Regions from separate parts of the Arthrobacter sp. Z4-13 genome, predicted to be linked through region 2. Evidence: riboswitches for the same ligand, from Rfam matches in the RefSeq annotation. Region 2 holds a riboswitch; each other region holds the start of a gene.

Region 1 (5,385 bases), 130 kb from region 2:
ACGCTGGGCTGGGGGCGTATGCCTACTAACTTCGAGGGGTGGGAAGATCAGGCGTACATTCGACAACAGCGCGTGTCGGCAGCAGCGGATGTGCTGGGCCAATGGTCTGCGGCTGCAGGTGCTGTTGAGTTCTTGTTCACAATGGAAGTGTGCAGCGTAACAATGCGAACTTGCAAGTAACAATGGACGCTTTGGTCCGCATATTGAGACAAAAGCGCTTAATGTGCCGCAGATCACAATTCTGAGCAATGGTCAGATTACTGATTATTGGCCTAACTTTTGGACCGCAGGCGTGCTTTGGCTGAACATAATTCGGCCGCACCCTTGTGCAAGGTCTTTTTCTTCAGACGTGCCGGGAATGCTGAAATCGCCCTAAAGCGTGCGCGCCTATGTCCAGCGGCACCCGGATTTCAGCTCTCCCATCCGGACGGGTCCCCTATCCGCGCCCTGGTGGTCGACGACGAGCCAAGCCTCTCCGAGCTCATGAGCATGGGTCTGCGCATGGCCGGCTGGTCGGTGGCAGTGGCCGCCGACGGCCCTGAGGCAGTGAAACTGGCCAAGGACTTCCGCCCGGACGTCCTGGTTCTTGACGTGATGCTCCCAGGGTTCGACGGCGTCGAGCTGCTGGGAAGGATCCGCACCTTCGCGCCCGAGGTACCAGCGTTGTTCCTCACAGCCAAGGACGCAATCCAGGACAGGATCGTGGGACTGGCGGCCGGCGGCGACGACTACGTCACCAAGCCTTTCAGCATGGAGGAGGTCCTGCTTCGGCTGCACCGCCTGGTCCAGCGCTCCGGAGTTGCCGCCATGGATACAGCCGAGCTGGTGGTGGGCGACCTGGTGCTCAACGTGGATACCCGGGAGGTGACGCGGGCGGGCGAGGAGCTGCAGCTCACGGCCACCCAGTTCGAGCTGCTCCGGTACCTCATGGAGAATCCCAAGCGCGTCATCAGCAAGGCCCAGATCCTGGACCGTGTGTGGGACTACGACTTCGGCGGCCAAGCCAACATTGTGGAGCTCTACATCTCCTACCTGCGCAAAAAGGTGGACGCCGTGCATCCGCCAATGATCCACACCGTGCGCGGTGCCGGGTACGTCATCAAGCCTGCGGAGTAGGCGAACCATGGCGTCACCCCGGGCAACCGGACCGCACCGCCGGAGCTGGCTCAGGCCCGGCACCTGGCACTTGCGCACCCGTCTCGTCCTTCTGGCCATGGCCCTGCTGATCGCGATTTGCGGTGCAGTGGGCGTTGCCAGCTATGCCTCCATGAATGCATTCCTCACCCGCCAGCTGGACGAACAACTGAGCCAGGCGGCGGAGCGCTCCAACAATCCGGGCCGACCTCCGGGCGGGGGATTCAACGGACGCGACCCGCTTGACGCCCGCGGCCAAAGCGTGGGAACCATGAACGCCCGCATCCTGAATGGCCAAGTCACCGGCGGCGGATACCTCACCTCGGACACCACACGCTCTGCGCTTTCCAGTGAAGACAAGCAGGCCCTGCTGGCACTGGTGACGGATGCGCAGCCAGTGGACCGCACCCTGTCATTTGGTGATTACCGGCTGATAGCGGTGCAAACCAACTTCAGTGATGTCCTGGTGACCGGACTCCCCCTCGCCGGCAAGCAAAGCACGCTCACTTCCCTGGTGTGGACGTTTGTTTTCGTCTCCTTGGGCGGTCTGCTGCTGATCGGGCTGGTGGGCACCGTACTCATCCGCCGCACCATGAAGCCCCTCGAACAATTGTCCGAGGTTGCGACGCGGGTCTCGAAGTTGCCGCTCGATGCCGGCGAGGTGGCACTCGCGGAGCGTGTCCCGCCGTCGAACTCCAATCCGGGAACGGAAGTAGGCAGCGTGGGGCACGCGCTCAACCTCATGCTGGAAAACGTGGCAAATGCGCTGCAGGCGCGGCAGAAGATCGAAACGAAGGTGCGGCAGTTTGTGGCCGACGCCTCCCACGAGCTCCGTACTCCCCTGACCGCCATCCGCGGCTACACCGAACTGATGAGGATGACCGAGGATTTCACCCCCGACGGCGCAAAGTCGCTGGCCCGTGTGCAGAGCCAGTCGGAGCGGATGACCGCCTTGGTTGAAGACCTGCTGCTGCTGGCCCGGCTCGATGAAGGCCAGCCGCTGAAGCTCAGCGAGGTGGACCTCACGCAGCTGGTGGTCGAAAGCGTCAGTGACGAAAAGGTGATGGCACCCGGCCACAACTGGCGGCTGCAGCTTCCGGACGAGCCTGTTGTGGTCAACGGTGACCCCTCCCAGCTGCGCCAGGTGCTGATGAATCTGTTGTCGAACGCACGCAAACACACCCCGGAAGGAACCACGGTTGTTACGGGAGTGGCCAGGACAGTGGAGGGTGCTGCGCTGGTAACGGTAACGGACGACGGCGGCGGGATCCCTGCAGGGTTCGTGGACCATGTCTTTTCACGTTTCGCCCGCGCAGATGCGGCGCGTAAGGGCGCGGGAGGCCAGTCCGGGGCTTCAGCGGCTGAAGGGACGAGCGGACTTGGGTTGTCCATCGTGGAGTCCATCGTCGAGGCCCACGGAGGAAGGGTAACGGTGACATCACGGCCGGGGCGCACCGAATTCGCCTTGCGGCTACCGACCCGGTGACCGTAGCGACAAGGCGACGCGCCGCCACCGTGATCTCTGTTACCAAAATGTGACTTGAGCTTCGAATTCCTGTACCGTCGTTTAGGTACGGTTCCCGTTCGGGTCGTATATCCGGATGACGCCAAGCTCTGCCACTTCCCGGATTTCTCTTGAACCAAGGCAGAGGCGGGGGACCCACCGTCCCGGGCACTGATTGCCCTTGGGGTTAAGCCAGCACGTGATCTTTCCGTCTGGCCGGATGCCCTCATCCGAACCCGACAGCTAACTCCGCAGGTGTGAGAGGCGATTCATCATGTTCAAATTCCTGGCACAGCCACGCCCGAAAAACGAGTCTGCACCGCAGGCCGCACCGGAAACCGGCAAAATCCCTTCCCTCGGCAAGCGCGCCGCTGTGGTGGCCGCGTCATGCGCACTCCTCATTGGAGTGGGAGCCGCGGGACAGGCGACCGAATCCAGCATCCGCGTAGCAGCCACCGAGACGCAGGCCGCCGAGGCGCAGTCCAACCTCAGCATCGAGAAGAGCGAGATCACGGCGAAGCCTGCGCCTGAGCCCGCCGCGCCGGAGATAGCTGTAGCCCCGCAGGCTGCCGAGCCCGCACCGGCCCCTAAGCGCGCGCCGGCACCCGCTCCGGCCCCTAAGCCCGCACCGGCACCTGCGCCTAAGCCTGCGCCTGCTCCGGCCCCTAAGCCCGCTCCTAAGCCTGCGCCCGTCGTCGCGGTCAATGATCCCGCCGGCGCCCAGGCTTACGCCGCCGGCCAGCTGGCGAAGTACGGATGGGCTCCTGACCAGATGCAGTGCCTGAAGACCCTGTGGACCAAGGAGTCGGACTGGACCACCACGGCCACCAACCCGAGCAGCGGCGCCTACGGCATCGTCCAGTCCCTGCCGGCTGAGAAGATGGCCAGCGCGGGTGCGGACTACCGCACCAACTACCGCACCCAGATCAACTGGGGCCTGAACTACATCCAGGAGCGCTACCAGTCCCCGTGTGGCGCGCTGAACTTCCACCTGTCGAACAACTGGTACTAAACCCACCGGATACCAAAACACTCAAGCCTTACGGCCCGTCCCTTCCAAAGAGGGGGCGGGCCGTAAGGGCATACTGTGATCCATGAAGTTCACTACCACCGTCCAGGGCAGCGGCAATAAAACCGGCATCGAAGTGCCGGAGCAGGTTGTTAAGGAGCTGGGAGCCGGCAAGCGGCCGCCTGTGGTGGTGACCATCAACGGCAAAAGCTATCGGAGCAGCATTGCTGTGATGGGCGGGCAAAACCTCATTTCGCTGAGCGCAGCCAACCGGGATTTCGTTGGTGTCGCAGCGGGAGACACCGTTGACGTTGACCTGGAACTGGACACGCAGCCCCGGATCGTTGAGGTTCCTGAAGACCTTGCGGCTGCCATGGCTGCGGAACCGGCGGCGCAGGAGTTCTACGCAACCTTGAGCTACAGCGCCCAGCGGCGGTACGTAGAGCCGCTGGGCGAAGCCAAAACTCCGGAGACGCGGTCGCGACGGATTGCCAAAGTGGTGGCGGACCTCAAAGCCGGAAAGAAATGACCGTCCGGCCCGCCTCGTCCTTGTCCACTTGGGCGACGACGGCACTGTAGTCAGGAATGTGCCATACCCCCCGCCGGCAGCGGTCCGGTGTTCGGCCCCCACGGCTACGGTTGGGAGGCCGGCCGCCACGCCGGCTGCGATGCCGGCGGGAGCGTCTTCAAACACCACTGCAACCGAAGGATCCACGCCAAGACCTGCAGCGGCCTTCAGGTATCCCTCGGGGTCCGGCTTGCCCCGGCTCACCAGCTCGGCTGTCACGACGGTGCCCGGCATGGCCAGCCCCGCTGCAGCCATCCGGATGTCAGCAAGGACCCGATCCGCGGACGTCACCAGTGCGACGGCGTCTGCGGGCAGGGCTGCCAGCAGCCGCGCCGCTCCGGGAAGGGGCAGGATGCCCTCGGTCCGGACGCGTTCCATGGCACCGAGTTCCGCTGTCAGCCCCGGCACGTCCGCCCCCGGCGGAGCGAAACGCCTGACGGTATCGCCTGCTTGGACGCCGTGTGACGTTCGGAGTATTTCCTCGATGTCCAGCCCGTAGCGCGACGCGAATTCACCCCACACCTGTTCCACCACTGCGGTGGAGTCCACCAGGGTGCCGTCCATGTCGAACAGGACGGCACGGCAGGTCAGGGTGCGGGCAGCAGCGGGTGTTGAGACGTTCACGGTCCCCATTGTGCTTTAGGCGCCGCGGGCAGGAATGTCACGACGGGTGCCAATGGCCAGTTGGTTTACGGTATGTCAGGCGTTGCGGCCCGGGATGTACTGGACTGCCCACCTGTTGCCGTCGGGATCGGCAAAGTACACGAAGTGGCCCCAGTCCTGCACGTCCACGTCGCTGACGTCTACCCCGTTGCCTTTCAGGTGCTGGTGGGCGGCCTGGATGTCGTTGACCACCAGCTGGAGGTTGGAGCCGGTACCGGGAGGTGCGTCAGTAAGCCCGTCCCCAATGCAAATCGAGCAGGCCGAGCCCGGAGGCGTCAGCTGGACAAAGCGGATGGAGTCCGTTGGCCGCTCATCAAAGTCGGCATTGAACCCCACCTTGTTGACGTAGAAGTCCTTGGCGCGGTCCACGTCGCTTACAGGGACGTACACAAGTTCGAGTTTCCAGTCCATCCGCACAGGCTAGCGGCGGGACGGTGAATGAAAAAGGCTTGAGGACTACCCTGCGATGCCGTAAAGGCGGTCGCCCGCGTCCCCGAGTCCGGGCAC
Region 2 (5,385 bases):
AATAGGCTAAGCTCTTCCACGGACTACGTCGCAGTGAAGGCGATACGGTGGGACAACGCAAGGTACTGCGCTCGAGGAGCTGAGCTGGATGACGGATCTGATCGATACTACGGAGATGTACCTTCGGACCATTCTGGAGCTCGAGGAAGAGAACATTGTTGCCCTTCGTGCCCGTATCGCCGAGCGGCTGCGCCACTCCGGGCCCACTGTCTCCCAGACCATCGGCCGAATGGAGCGGGACGGTCTGGTGGTTGTGTCCGGCGACCGCCATCTGGAGCTCACCGAGACGGGCCGGAAGCGCGCCACTGAAGTGATGCGCAAGCACCGCTTGGCGGAACGGCTCCTGGCTGACGTGATCGGACTGGACTGGGCCTACGTCCATGACGAGGCCTGCCGCTGGGAGCATGTGATGAGCGAGCGGGTGGAACGGCGCATTTACGAGATGTTGAACCACCCCACCGAGTCTCCCTACGGGAACCCGATCCCCGGCCTGGCGGCCCTGGGCGGCGTGCCGTCCCCTGGCTTTGCTGATGGAGCCATCAGCCTCCTCGAGGCGATGAAGTCCTACGGGCCCGCCTCGGCTGTGACTATCAGCAGGTTGGCCGAACCTATCCAGGTGGAGCCCGAACTGCTTTCACAGCTCGATGAGGGCGGCATCCGCCCGGGCGCTGCTGTGTCGCTGGAACGGGTGGGTGACTACATATCCGTCCGCGTTCCGGGCATAGAAGGGGCGCTTGAGTTGCCACCAGAGGTGGCCGCGCACGTCTTTGTAGCCGTCCGCTAGGGAACCACCCGGGCGTTTCCCTACCCCATGTGAGGTGGGTTACGCAAAGATAACGGAATTGTTACTTTGCACCATGAGCCTCTATAGTTAAAACGAAGTTGATATTTAAGCGTTACCTGATCTGGAGCCGAGCTCTGCCAGCAGATCAGGAGCACGAGTCGTAACTGGCAGAGGCGGGGGAACCACAAGCGGCAGCCGGGGGACTGCCTTGGGGTGAAGTCCGTCAGCAGCAAGCCTCTTCCAGTGAAGGATTCCTCCGGGGATATCTCTGTGCCGAAGCTTGCTAACGGCGGACCGGGTCTATGAACTCTCTGACCCGAATCCGACAGCTAACTTCGCAGGCTACCCAGAGAGGAACCCTTCTTGACCATGCAGAATTCCAGGGGACGCCGCCGCGCGGCGGTCCCTGCTTCGACACCGCGCGTTGTCGAAGTCATCACCTCGGAACGCCCCCGCGATCCGCAACGTGATGCGCGCCGGCGTCGGGGTCCCTTCCATCAGATCACTGAGTTCGCTGCTGCCAGCGGAATCGGCCAAAAGGCCGGCGCCGCACTGGCCGCGGCCGGGCTGGTTCTCACCGTGACCGTTCCGGCCACCAGTCCCGTGATGGCAACGGACGGCTCGGGAGCTGCTTCTGTTGCTGCGTCCGCTGTTGCCCCACAGCCGCAGGTTTCCGCGAAGGCCGAAGCCCAGATCGATTTCAGCCGCTCTGCTGTAGTCACCAAGGCGGACCCGGACGGAAAGCTGAAACAGCTGCTGAGTGCCCAGTCTGCCGGTGCCATAACCCGCGCTGCTTCCGCCGGAAGCCTCGGAGCCCCGCTCGCTGCGTTGAGCACTGCTTCGCCTTTCGGCTACCGCGTCAGCCCGATTACGGGCGGCTCCGGCGACTTCCACCGCGGGCAGGATTACGTAGCCCAATGCGGCACCTCGGTTTTGGCCGCGGCCACCGGAACCGTTACCTTCGTCGGCTGGCACCAGTACGGCGGCGGCAACCGCGTTGTGGTGGATCACGGCAACGGCCTGGAAACCACCTATAACCACCTGTCGTCCTTCAGCGTCAAGGAGGGGCAAACGGTTTCCCGCGGGGACGTTGTGGCCCTCAGCGGGACCACGGGAGCCTCCACGGGCTGCCATCTTCACTTCGAGGTCCAGGTCAACGGTGAAGTTGTTGACCCGACCGGCTGGCTCTAGTCAAATGACCGTGGACTCTCAAATGATGTTGACCTGCCGTGACCTGAATGTGACATTTACGCAAAACTGCTGTACCGTCTAACTCGCGTCAACTTTTCCGAAGTTGACGCTCTTGTGCGGATTGCCTAACTCTGCCACCGCTCAAGGTCCGTTCGCATTTCATCGTCTGGCAGGGGCGGGGGAACCAATTTTGGCCTTCAGCTTTGAAGGCCTTGGGGTTAAGTCGCAAAGCTTTCCACGGAAGCCGCGCGGCCGGGTGACTCCCATCCGAATCCGACAGCTCACCTCGCAGGCATTGGGAGAGGCTACCTTCGTGTCTTCACGCCATAATTCTGCGCGCCACCGTGCGCAAACGGTTCGTACCAACCCCCTGGACACCATGTCCAGGGCTGTTAGTGCCAATGCCGGGACAGTAGGTCGCCAGGCTGCAGTTATCGCAGCTGCGTCCGGACTCATCCTGACCATGGGCCTGCCGGCCAATGCAGCGGACACCACCGCTGGTGTTTCCGCTTCGACCGAATCCGGGTCCGCGCAGGCGGCCCTCGCCGTCACCGCGGCACCCACGGCTACCGTTTCCTTCGAGCGCCCGGTGGTCAAGACCATCGCCGCTCCCGTGCTGGAGCCGGTGACTGTCCAGTCAACCTCTGATGATGAAGACGACGACGCGGATGCGGCCACCGCTCCCACGGCCACCACTGCTTCCGAAGCAGCAGAGAAGGTCGTAGCGACCGCATCCTCCGCTGCTACCTCCGGAATTGCGGCCATCGCCTACACCGGCATCGGCAGCCCGTACGTCTGGGGCGGCACCACCCCCAATGGCTGGGACTGCTCAGGCTTCACCCAGTGGGTTTACGCCCAGGCCGGCATCAGCATCCCCCGCGTCAACGCCTGGACGGCAATGAAGCCCACCTCCACGCCGCAGCCCGGTGACCTGGTTATGCAGAACGGCGGCGCGCACGTTGGTATCTACGTCGGCAACGGCATGATGATCAGCGCCCTGAACCCCTCCCAGGGAACGCTGCTGCACGCGGCCGCTGCTACCGGCTCCTCCGCGTTCTACACCATGAACTAGTTCTTCGACCTTACGGTCCAAGGGCTTTTTCTTTGCCCAAACACGCTTTTCGCTAAATCACCACATCCCCCGTTCGGGGCGTGCCGGCGTACCCCCAAGATGCCGGCGCGTCCAGTCCCCTTTGGCTGCCTACACGCGGTTTGAAGGAAAACGAAAGAGAGAACTGATGACTACTCGTGCAACCGCACGGCACCGCGCCGAGGTCACCAAAACCAACTCGCTCGCCATCATTGCCAAGGCTGTCGGCGACAACGCCGGCGGCGTAGGACGCCAGGCAGCTGTTATCGCAGCCGCCTCCGGCCTGGTCCTGACCAGCGGCCTCGCAGCCAACGCCGCCGATGCCAACGTTCAGCGTGACTCCGCTCCGGCTTCCACCCTGGAAGTTGAATCAACGGTTGAGGCTCCGATCTCCGCTGCTTCCACCATTGCCATTTCCTTCGAGAAGCCTGCTGTGACCACCACGCCGGCTCCCGTTGTTGAGGCGCCCGAACCCGAGCCCGAGGTTGAGGTCCAGGAAGCTGCTCCGGCTCCGGCTCCTGCTCCCGCCGCTCCCGCCGCAGGGACAGCCGCTGTCGCCAAGGTGACCGCCACAGCTCCGGCCGCTGCAGCCCCCGCCGCTCCTGCCTCGGCAAGCGGCAAGGGTGCAGCCATCCTGTCCGCCGCCTACGCCCAGCTCGGCGTTACGCAGGACTGCACCATGCTGGTGACCAACTCCCTGGCTGCCGTTGGCATCAACTTCCATGACTGGCCGGCAGGCTACCTGTCCCTGGGCCGCACGGTGAGCGCTGCCGAGGCTCAGCCGGGCGACCTCATCTACTACGCCGACGGCGGAGCCGGCATGGCGCACATTGCCGTCTATGCCGGAAACGGCCAGGCGGTGCATGGCGGCTACAACGGCAACCAGACCGTTGTCTTCAGTGCCAACGTCGGCTCCGGCCCGGTGTTCATCCGCGTCGACTGACACCCGCAGCCGCGGTTTGCGCTGCTGATCAAGACACTCACAGGACCCCTGCCCTACGCGGCAGGGGTCCTGTCTGTTAACCCCCGGCAGGGGCGGGCACTCCACCGAGTTTCGGCCGGACACGGCAACCCCGGCAACTGTTATTAGCTGATAGTGCACTTCTTTGTTTACTCTTGTGGTGTCGATCCATAGCCCGGACATGCCGAGGGCAGCCGGCCCTCGTGCCCCTGACGGGTGCGGCCGTGAAGAGGTACGTGCATGCGCACTCTCGTTCTGAATGCTGGATATGAACCGCTGGCGGTTATTACCTTCCGCCGGGCGCTGGTGCTTGTGCTCACGGGCAAGGCGAGCGTTGTGGCTGAAGGGGACGACCCCGTGGTGGGCCCCCAGGAGATCCTGGGCCGCCCGTCCGTGATCCTCCTGAACCGCTACATCCGTCCCAGATACAACCAGTCGACGGCGGTCAGCCGCCGGGGCGTGCTCAGACGCGACGGGCACAAGTGCGCCTACTGCGGGAAAGCTGCGCACACCATCGACCATGTCCAGCCAAAGTCACGCGGGGGTGCTGAGTCCTGGGAGAACCTGGTGGCCGCCTGCCTGAGGTGCAACAACGTCAAAGGTGACCACACCCCGGCGGAAATGGGCTGGAAGCTGCGGTTCGTCCCCGAGCCGCCGCACGGCACCATCTGGCAGATCAAGGAACTCGAGAAGCCCACGCCCGCCTGGGATCCGTTCCTGCTGCCCGAGCGCGCTGCCTGATTCCAGATAGTTAGCCTCCGCCGTCACCGGACTAGGCTGGGGGAGTGGAGCAAAACCGGCTGGACTTCGATGCCCTGATCCTGGCCGGCGGCCGGTCGTCACGGCTGGGCGGGTTGCCCAAGCAAGGGTTGGTCTTTCACGGTGCCACGCTCCTGCAGCGGTCACTTGCCGCGGCCGCCGGGGCCTTCCGTACGGTGGTGGTTGGTCCCGATCCCGGCGCACTTCCCCCCGGTGTACTCTCCTGCCGGGAGCAGCCGGAGTTCGCAGGACCCGCTGCCGCTGTGGCTGCCGGCCTCGAAGCCCTGGCACAAGCCGGAGGCGAACGGACGTACACGCTGGTGCTGGCCTGCGACATGCCGCGGGTCTCGGCTGCCGTGCAGGTACTGAGGGAGGCATTGGAACAGGAGGAGTTCCAGGGCGACGGACTCATGGCATGCGCCGAGGACGGCAGGGCCCAGCAACTCGCGGGGTTTTACCGCACAGGCTTGTTAAAAAGGGCTGCTGGGGACCTGGCGTCGCGAGGTGCCTTAATCAACGGCTCCATGCGGGCGCTCCTTGCTAGTCTTGACCTGCAGCTTGTCACCGTCCCGGCCGGCTCCACCGATGATGTGGATACCT
Region 3 (5,385 bases), 1.4 Mb from region 2:
GTACGCGATGTTCTGGCTGACCAAGGCTGCCCTCCCGCACATGCCGGCAGGATCCACCATCATCAACACCACATCCATCCAGGCGTACAACCCGTCCCCTACCCTGCTGGATTACGCCACCACCAAGGGGAGCATCAACAACTTCACCAAGGGACTGGCCCAGCAGCTCGCGCCGAAGGGCATCCGGGTCAACGCTGTAGCGCCTGGGCCCATCTGGACGCCGCTGCAGGTCAGCAGCGGCCAGCCCAAGGAGCAACTGCCGGAGTTCGGCCAGTCCACCCCTCTGGGCCGCGCAGGCCAGCCGGCGGAACTCGCCCCGGCGTATGTTTTCCTGGCATCACCGGAGTCAAGCTACGTCATAGGGGAAACGCTGAACGTCAACGGCGGCAGCCCCTCGCCGTAGCGCGCCGGACTTTACAGGCTGACCCCGGCGACGGTGCCCTGCGCAGGATGCATGAGGCACCGCCGTCGGCGCTAGTCTTCGTCCCGGCCCGCGAGCAGTTCGTCAGTGGCGGGGTCCGGCTCGCCGTCGAAGAACTGCGCCAGGACGGTTTTGAAGACGGTTTCCTCGGGGTCTGCCCGCAGGAACAATGTCATCGATGAGTGCAGCTTCCGTGCGTCGATACTGCCGAGGATCTCCTCGGCGGGACGGCCGGAATGGTTCGTCAGTGCCAGGGCGCACTCGAGCAGCCGCGGGCCCAGAATTTGGTGCGCCAGGTACTCCCGGGCTTCTTCGAGGGAGCTGATGGCGTAACGGCGGGATGTGGGACTTTGGCCCAGGCCTGCGATCTGCGGGAAAACGAACCACATCCAGTGGCCGGACTTGCTGCCCATCTGCAGTTCTGCCAGCGCCTGCTCGTATGTCCCGCCGTTGTCCTGCGCGGCGACGAATCGTTCCAAGTCATAGGGTTCGTTCATGGGTGTCTCCTTGTGGTGGTGCTTGGGGTCTGGAGTGCTGCTCAAGGTAGTCGGCAGCGCTGCGCAGCTGGTTGTCCGGGTCGGTCCGCCAGCGGGCAAGGACAACACTCGCGCGTTGCCGGTCGCGCCCGCCGAGCCGTGCCAGGAACGGCGCCACGACGTCGGCCAGCAGGGGGTCTGTCAGTTCCCGGGTCCCGGCGGACCGCAGGAAGCCCTCGATCCGGGTCAGGTCCGAATGGCGCAGGAGTGACACTTTGGATTGCAGGAGGACCACGGCGGCAAGCCGGCGTTCATAGACCGCCTTGGAGCCGGGCCGGGGCTGGCCCCACAGGGCGGACGCGAGCTGTATCACGCCGTCGTGATCGAAGTCCTTGTACTTCCGCAGGGCGTCCCGGATGGTTCCCCGGACAGCGCCAACGGAGGAACCGTAGGAGGCCAGGCGCCCGCCCAGCCGGCCCTCGACGTCGTCCGCCCGGTACCAGGCGCCCTCATTCTGCAGCGTTCGGTCAACGAATTCAGCGGCGGCCGCCACCTGATCCGCGCCGCTGCTCATCGGCGGCCTGCCGAGGCATGCCCGATGCAGAACGGGGTCCACGGCCGTGCCTCCAGCCTGCCTTCCGCAATCGGTTCCCCGCAGACGACGCAGGTTCCGTAGGTTCCCTCAGCGATCCTGGCCAGGGCTGCGTCCACCTGGTCGAGTCCTGCGCTGCTCTGCTTCAGCAGGGCCGAGGCCTGGGACAGTTCGAAGGCGATAGTGGAGCCTTCCGGGTCATGTTCGTCATCCACATTCGAGTCCTGGCGCGCCGAGTTTGCGGAGGCGATGTCTGCGCGGAGGGCCGGAAGGAGGGCAACCTTCCGCTCCCGCTCCTCCTCGAGCAGGATCCGGAACCGTTCAAAGTCGGGCATGGCAAAAGCCTAGCGCGGGGCCAGTACCAGTTCCTGTTTATGGAGTGGTTCCAGGCGGCACAGGGCGAGCTGTACGCTCCCGGAACGGCGGGGTTTAGAGGTGCCGGCCGAACCACGCGAACGTGTCGTTCCATGCAGCCGTGGTGCACGCCGCCGCCGTGGCCTTCAACCCGTCCAGCTCCGTGGCCGCCTGCCAAGTGATACCGCCGCCGAAGCAGTAGCCGGTCATGGCGATGCGCTCGCCGTCAACGAAGTCCTGGCCCCGGAGATACTCCCCCGCTGCCTTGAAGCCGGCGACGTGGCGCTGGGCGCCGGCCTGGGTAAGGGCACCGGGAACAGCGTCACGGTCCAGGTTCGCAGTCCCGCCTTCGCAGCCCAGCAGCAGCATCGCCGCCGCGGTTGCCGGCATGCTGCCCGTGATGAACGCAACGCGTCGGGTGAAGGTTCGCTGGCTCAGTGCACCCGCGCGCTAGTCGTCAAAAAATCCCTCAATCAGGTACTTCTCGTACTTTCCAAGCTGGATCACGGGGCCTCCTCGGGCTGGCCATATCCTCCTCCGCGCGGTGCTTTCGGGCAAGCTTCCGGCTGCGCTTTTGAGTTCCTTTACTGTTTTGTGACCAATACAACACGACTCTCCGGACCGGAAAGTATCTTCCGAGGTCAGGTGCGTGCTATTGAAGAGTCCAGTCGTTTGCTAAAGGCGATAGGAACACCTCGTATGTTACCCAAACGTGACAATGGCACCGAAGTCGGGTTAGGGTCTTCAGGTGTCCCTCCCAAACGGGACATTCCCCTCAGTATGCCGAGCCCTGCCACTGAACCGGGAACCAACGCTTTTCAGCTGGCAGGGACGGGGGAACCAAGTTTCCCGGCCTCACACGAGGCCTTGGGGTTAAGTCGATAGCACCTTCGTTCATTTCGGAATTGCTCCCGGCCGGGTATCTCCAGCCCGAACCCGACAGCTCACCCCGCAGGCATGGGAGAGGCGATCAACCGTGTCAAAAAATTCCATTACCGCCCGTCACCGCGCGACTCCGGACCGCTCAATCGCGCTCCAGGGCTTGGCTGTCTCGGCCAAGTCGCTTGGCCGCCCGGCGCTCGCCGTTGCAGCAGCATCCGGCATTGCCTTCGGTGTGGGCGCCCCGGCCCACGCAGGCGTAACCGGTCCGGACACCACCGATACCACTAACACCCAGGCTTACGCAGCACCGGCTGCCGCAGTGGCTGCCCCCGCAGCAGCTGCAGGCAACGTGCACACGGTTGTTTCCGGCGATACCCTGGGCGCCATCTCGGCATCCAACGGAGTAGCCCTGAATGATGTGCTGTCCGCCAATGGGCTGGCAATCTCCGCGGTCATTTACCCCGGCGACCAGATCCAGATCCCGGGTGCCGGCACCGCTGCCGCAGCTCCTGTCGCTGCTGCCGCTGCTCCGGCCCAGGCCGCGGTAGCTGCCGCTCCCGCAACCACCACCATGAACCTGTCCTACGCCTCCACGGCGCCTGCTCCGGCGGCACCCGCCCCGGCAGCTCCCGCAGCCACCGGCACCGGTACCGGCGCAGCCATCCTGGCGAACGCTTACGGCCAGCTGGGCGTCCAGCAGGACTGCACCGCCATGGTTGAGAAGGCTCTCCGCGCCGTGGGCAAGAGCGTCGGCGACCTCGCCCCGGGCCAGTTCTACCAGTACGGCACCACTGTGGGCACCCCGGCTCCCGGTGACCTGGTCATCACCGCCGGCCACGTGGGCGTCTTCGCCGGCAACGGCCAGGTTGTCAGCGGCGGCGTGGACGGTTTCAAGACCGAAGTCCACTCCATCAGCTGGCTCAGCGGCGCTTCCTTCGTCCGCGTAGCGTAGTCACACCACCCCAACAGGGGCGGCAGACGGGATTGTTCCCGGCTGCCGCCCCTGTTTTGCGTCTGGCCCCTCCTGGCAGCCGGTGTCCCGGCGCCTGGGGTGCTCAAGTGCCGCAGAAAGTCTGGTAGCTGCCGAAGTCCTCCGGCGCTCCCTCGGTGTAGCGTTCCAGCCCTGGCCTTTCATTGAACGGGGCACGGACCACGTCGAGGAGCCGGATGAAGGGATCAAGGTCTCCCTCCGTTGCTGCCGCGAGCGCTTCTTCTACCAGGTGGTTGCGGGGGATGTAGGCAGGATTGGCCCTGTCCATCAGGTCCGCGTCCGGCTGCAGGGCCCGCCACCGCCCAACCCAGGCGTCGAAGGCAGCCAGGTCAAGGACCATTCCGCGGGCAGGCCGGTCATCCCCCCTTGCCGCCTCGGAGAGGTTCCGGAAGAACGAGGTGTAGTCAACTGGTCCGTCCTTCAACAGGGCCACCAGCCCGTCCACCAGCTCTGAGGCTTCTGCAGCCTCGGCGCTCCCCTCGGGGGCTTCCACCAAACCGAGTTTGGTTTTCATGCCGGCGAACCAGGCGTCACTGTATTGCCGGCGGAACATGCCAAGTGCTTCCACCGCGGGTGCTACGGCCTGTTCCTGGTCCTCATTGAAGAGCGGCAGCATCGCCTCAGCGAGGCGGGCAAGGTTCCATTCGGCGATGACCGGCTGGTTGGCGTAGGCGTAGCGCCCGCCTACGTCGATCGAGCTGTAGACCGCGGCTGGGTTGAAGGCATCCATAAAGGCGCAGGGCCCGTAGTCGATGGTTTCGCCGGAGATGGTCATGTTGTCCGAGTTCATCACGCCGTGGACGAATCCCACCAGCATCCACTGGGCCACCAGTTTTGCCTGCGCGGACACGACGGCTTCAAAAAGCGCCAGGTAGGGGTTTTCGGCCTGGGCGGCTGCGGGGTGGTGCCGGCTGATCGCGTGGTCCGCCAGGCGGCGCAACAGGTCCGTGTTTTCCGTGGCCCGTGCGTACTGGAAACTGCCGACGCGCAGGTGGCTGCTGGCCACCCTTGTCAGTACAGCGCCCGGGAGCATGGTGTCGCGGCGCACCGGCCGGCCGGTGGCCACCACCGCGAGGGAACGCGTTGAGGGGATGCCGAGTGCGTGCATCGCCTCACTCACGAGGTATTCCCGCAGCATGGGTCCGACGACGGCGCGGCCGTCCCCGGCGCGGGCGAACGGAGTGCGGCCCGAGCCTTTCAAATGGACGTCCCGCAGCCGGCCGTCCCGGCCGGTCACCTCGCCGAGAAGGAGGGCGCGGCCGTCCCCCAGCAGGGGCGAGTAGCCGCCGAACTGGTGGCCCGCGTAGGCCTGGGCCACCGGCGTCGATCCCTCCGGGACGTGGTTCCCGAGGAGGAGCCGGACGCCCTCCGCGGACCGAAGATATTCCGGATCGAGTCCCAGCTCCCTTGCCAGCGCGTCGTTGAGAACGAGCAGTTTCGGCTCGGGGGCTTCCTCTGCCTGCCAGGGAACAGCCAACTCGGACAGCTCCCTGGCAAAGCGTCCGTCAAAGGTGACCGTTGATTCTGCAGCAGCTGTCATTTATCAGCCCTTTCCCCTTGGTTCGTTTTCCGGTTGATCAGCCATGTGACAAACCAGAGCACAACACCGATGGCCATCAGGCCGCCGGCAATCTGGTACTGAATGACGTTACGGCCCACCCACGGGCCG

The links. Region 2 has a riboswitch for cyclic di-AMP ahead of M1E07_RS05260 (C40 family peptidase). Riboswitches for the same ligand answer to the same signal wherever they lie in the genome.
Region 1: it holds a riboswitch for cyclic di-AMP, as region 2 does, so the genes downstream of both, M1E07_RS04685 (aggregation-promoting factor C-terminal-like domain-containing protein) here and M1E07_RS05260 (C40 family peptidase) in region 2, are expected to answer to the same signal.
Region 3: it holds a riboswitch for cyclic di-AMP, as region 2 does, so the genes downstream of both, M1E07_RS11715 (LysM peptidoglycan-binding domain-containing protein) here and M1E07_RS05260 (C40 family peptidase) in region 2, are expected to answer to the same signal.

The regions. Positions count from the first base shown of each region.
Region 1 is NZ_CP096459.1:582,990-588,374, reverse strand. Features, by position in the region: gene M1E07_RS04695 (response regulator transcription factor) at 367-1,116, shown strand; gene M1E07_RS04690 (sensor histidine kinase) at 1,124-2,620, shown strand; cyclic di-AMP (ydaO/yuaA leader) riboswitch at 2,763-2,907, shown strand; gene M1E07_RS04685 (aggregation-promoting factor C-terminal-like domain-containing protein) at 2,913-3,650, shown strand; gene M1E07_RS04680 (HAD-IA family hydrolase) at 3,679-4,839, opposite strand; gene M1E07_RS04675 (glyoxalase superfamily protein) at 4,915-5,289, opposite strand; gene upp (uracil phosphoribosyltransferase) at 5,335-5,385, opposite strand, start outside.
Region 2 is NZ_CP096459.1:717,177-722,561, forward strand. Features, by position in the region: gene M1E07_RS05250 (metal-dependent transcriptional regulator) at 89-784, shown strand; cyclic di-AMP (ydaO/yuaA leader) riboswitch at 925-1,143, shown strand; gene M1E07_RS05255 (M23 family metallopeptidase) at 1,154-1,975, shown strand; cyclic di-AMP (ydaO/yuaA leader) riboswitch at 2,104-2,284, shown strand; gene M1E07_RS05260 (C40 family peptidase) at 2,355-3,047, shown strand; gene M1E07_RS05265 (NlpC/P60 family protein) at 3,214-4,008, shown strand; gene M1E07_RS05270 (HNH endonuclease) at 4,267-4,767, shown strand; gene mobA (molybdenum cofactor guanylyltransferase) at 4,812-5,385, shown strand, end outside.
Region 3 is NZ_CP096459.1:2,159,970-2,165,354, forward strand. Features, by position in the region: gene M1E07_RS11690 (glucose 1-dehydrogenase) at 1-403, shown strand, start outside; gene M1E07_RS11695 (DUF1810 domain-containing protein) at 475-918, opposite strand; gene M1E07_RS11700 (DNA alkylation repair protein) at 902-1,471, opposite strand; gene M1E07_RS11705 (TraR/DksA family transcriptional regulator) at 1,468-1,824, opposite strand; gene M1E07_RS11710 (dienelactone hydrolase family protein) at 1,919-2,233, opposite strand; cyclic di-AMP (ydaO/yuaA leader) riboswitch at 2,646-2,816, shown strand; gene M1E07_RS11715 (LysM peptidoglycan-binding domain-containing protein) at 2,820-3,677, shown strand; gene M1E07_RS11720 (protein adenylyltransferase SelO) at 3,781-5,256, opposite strand; gene M1E07_RS11725 (APC family permease) at 5,253-5,385, opposite strand, start outside.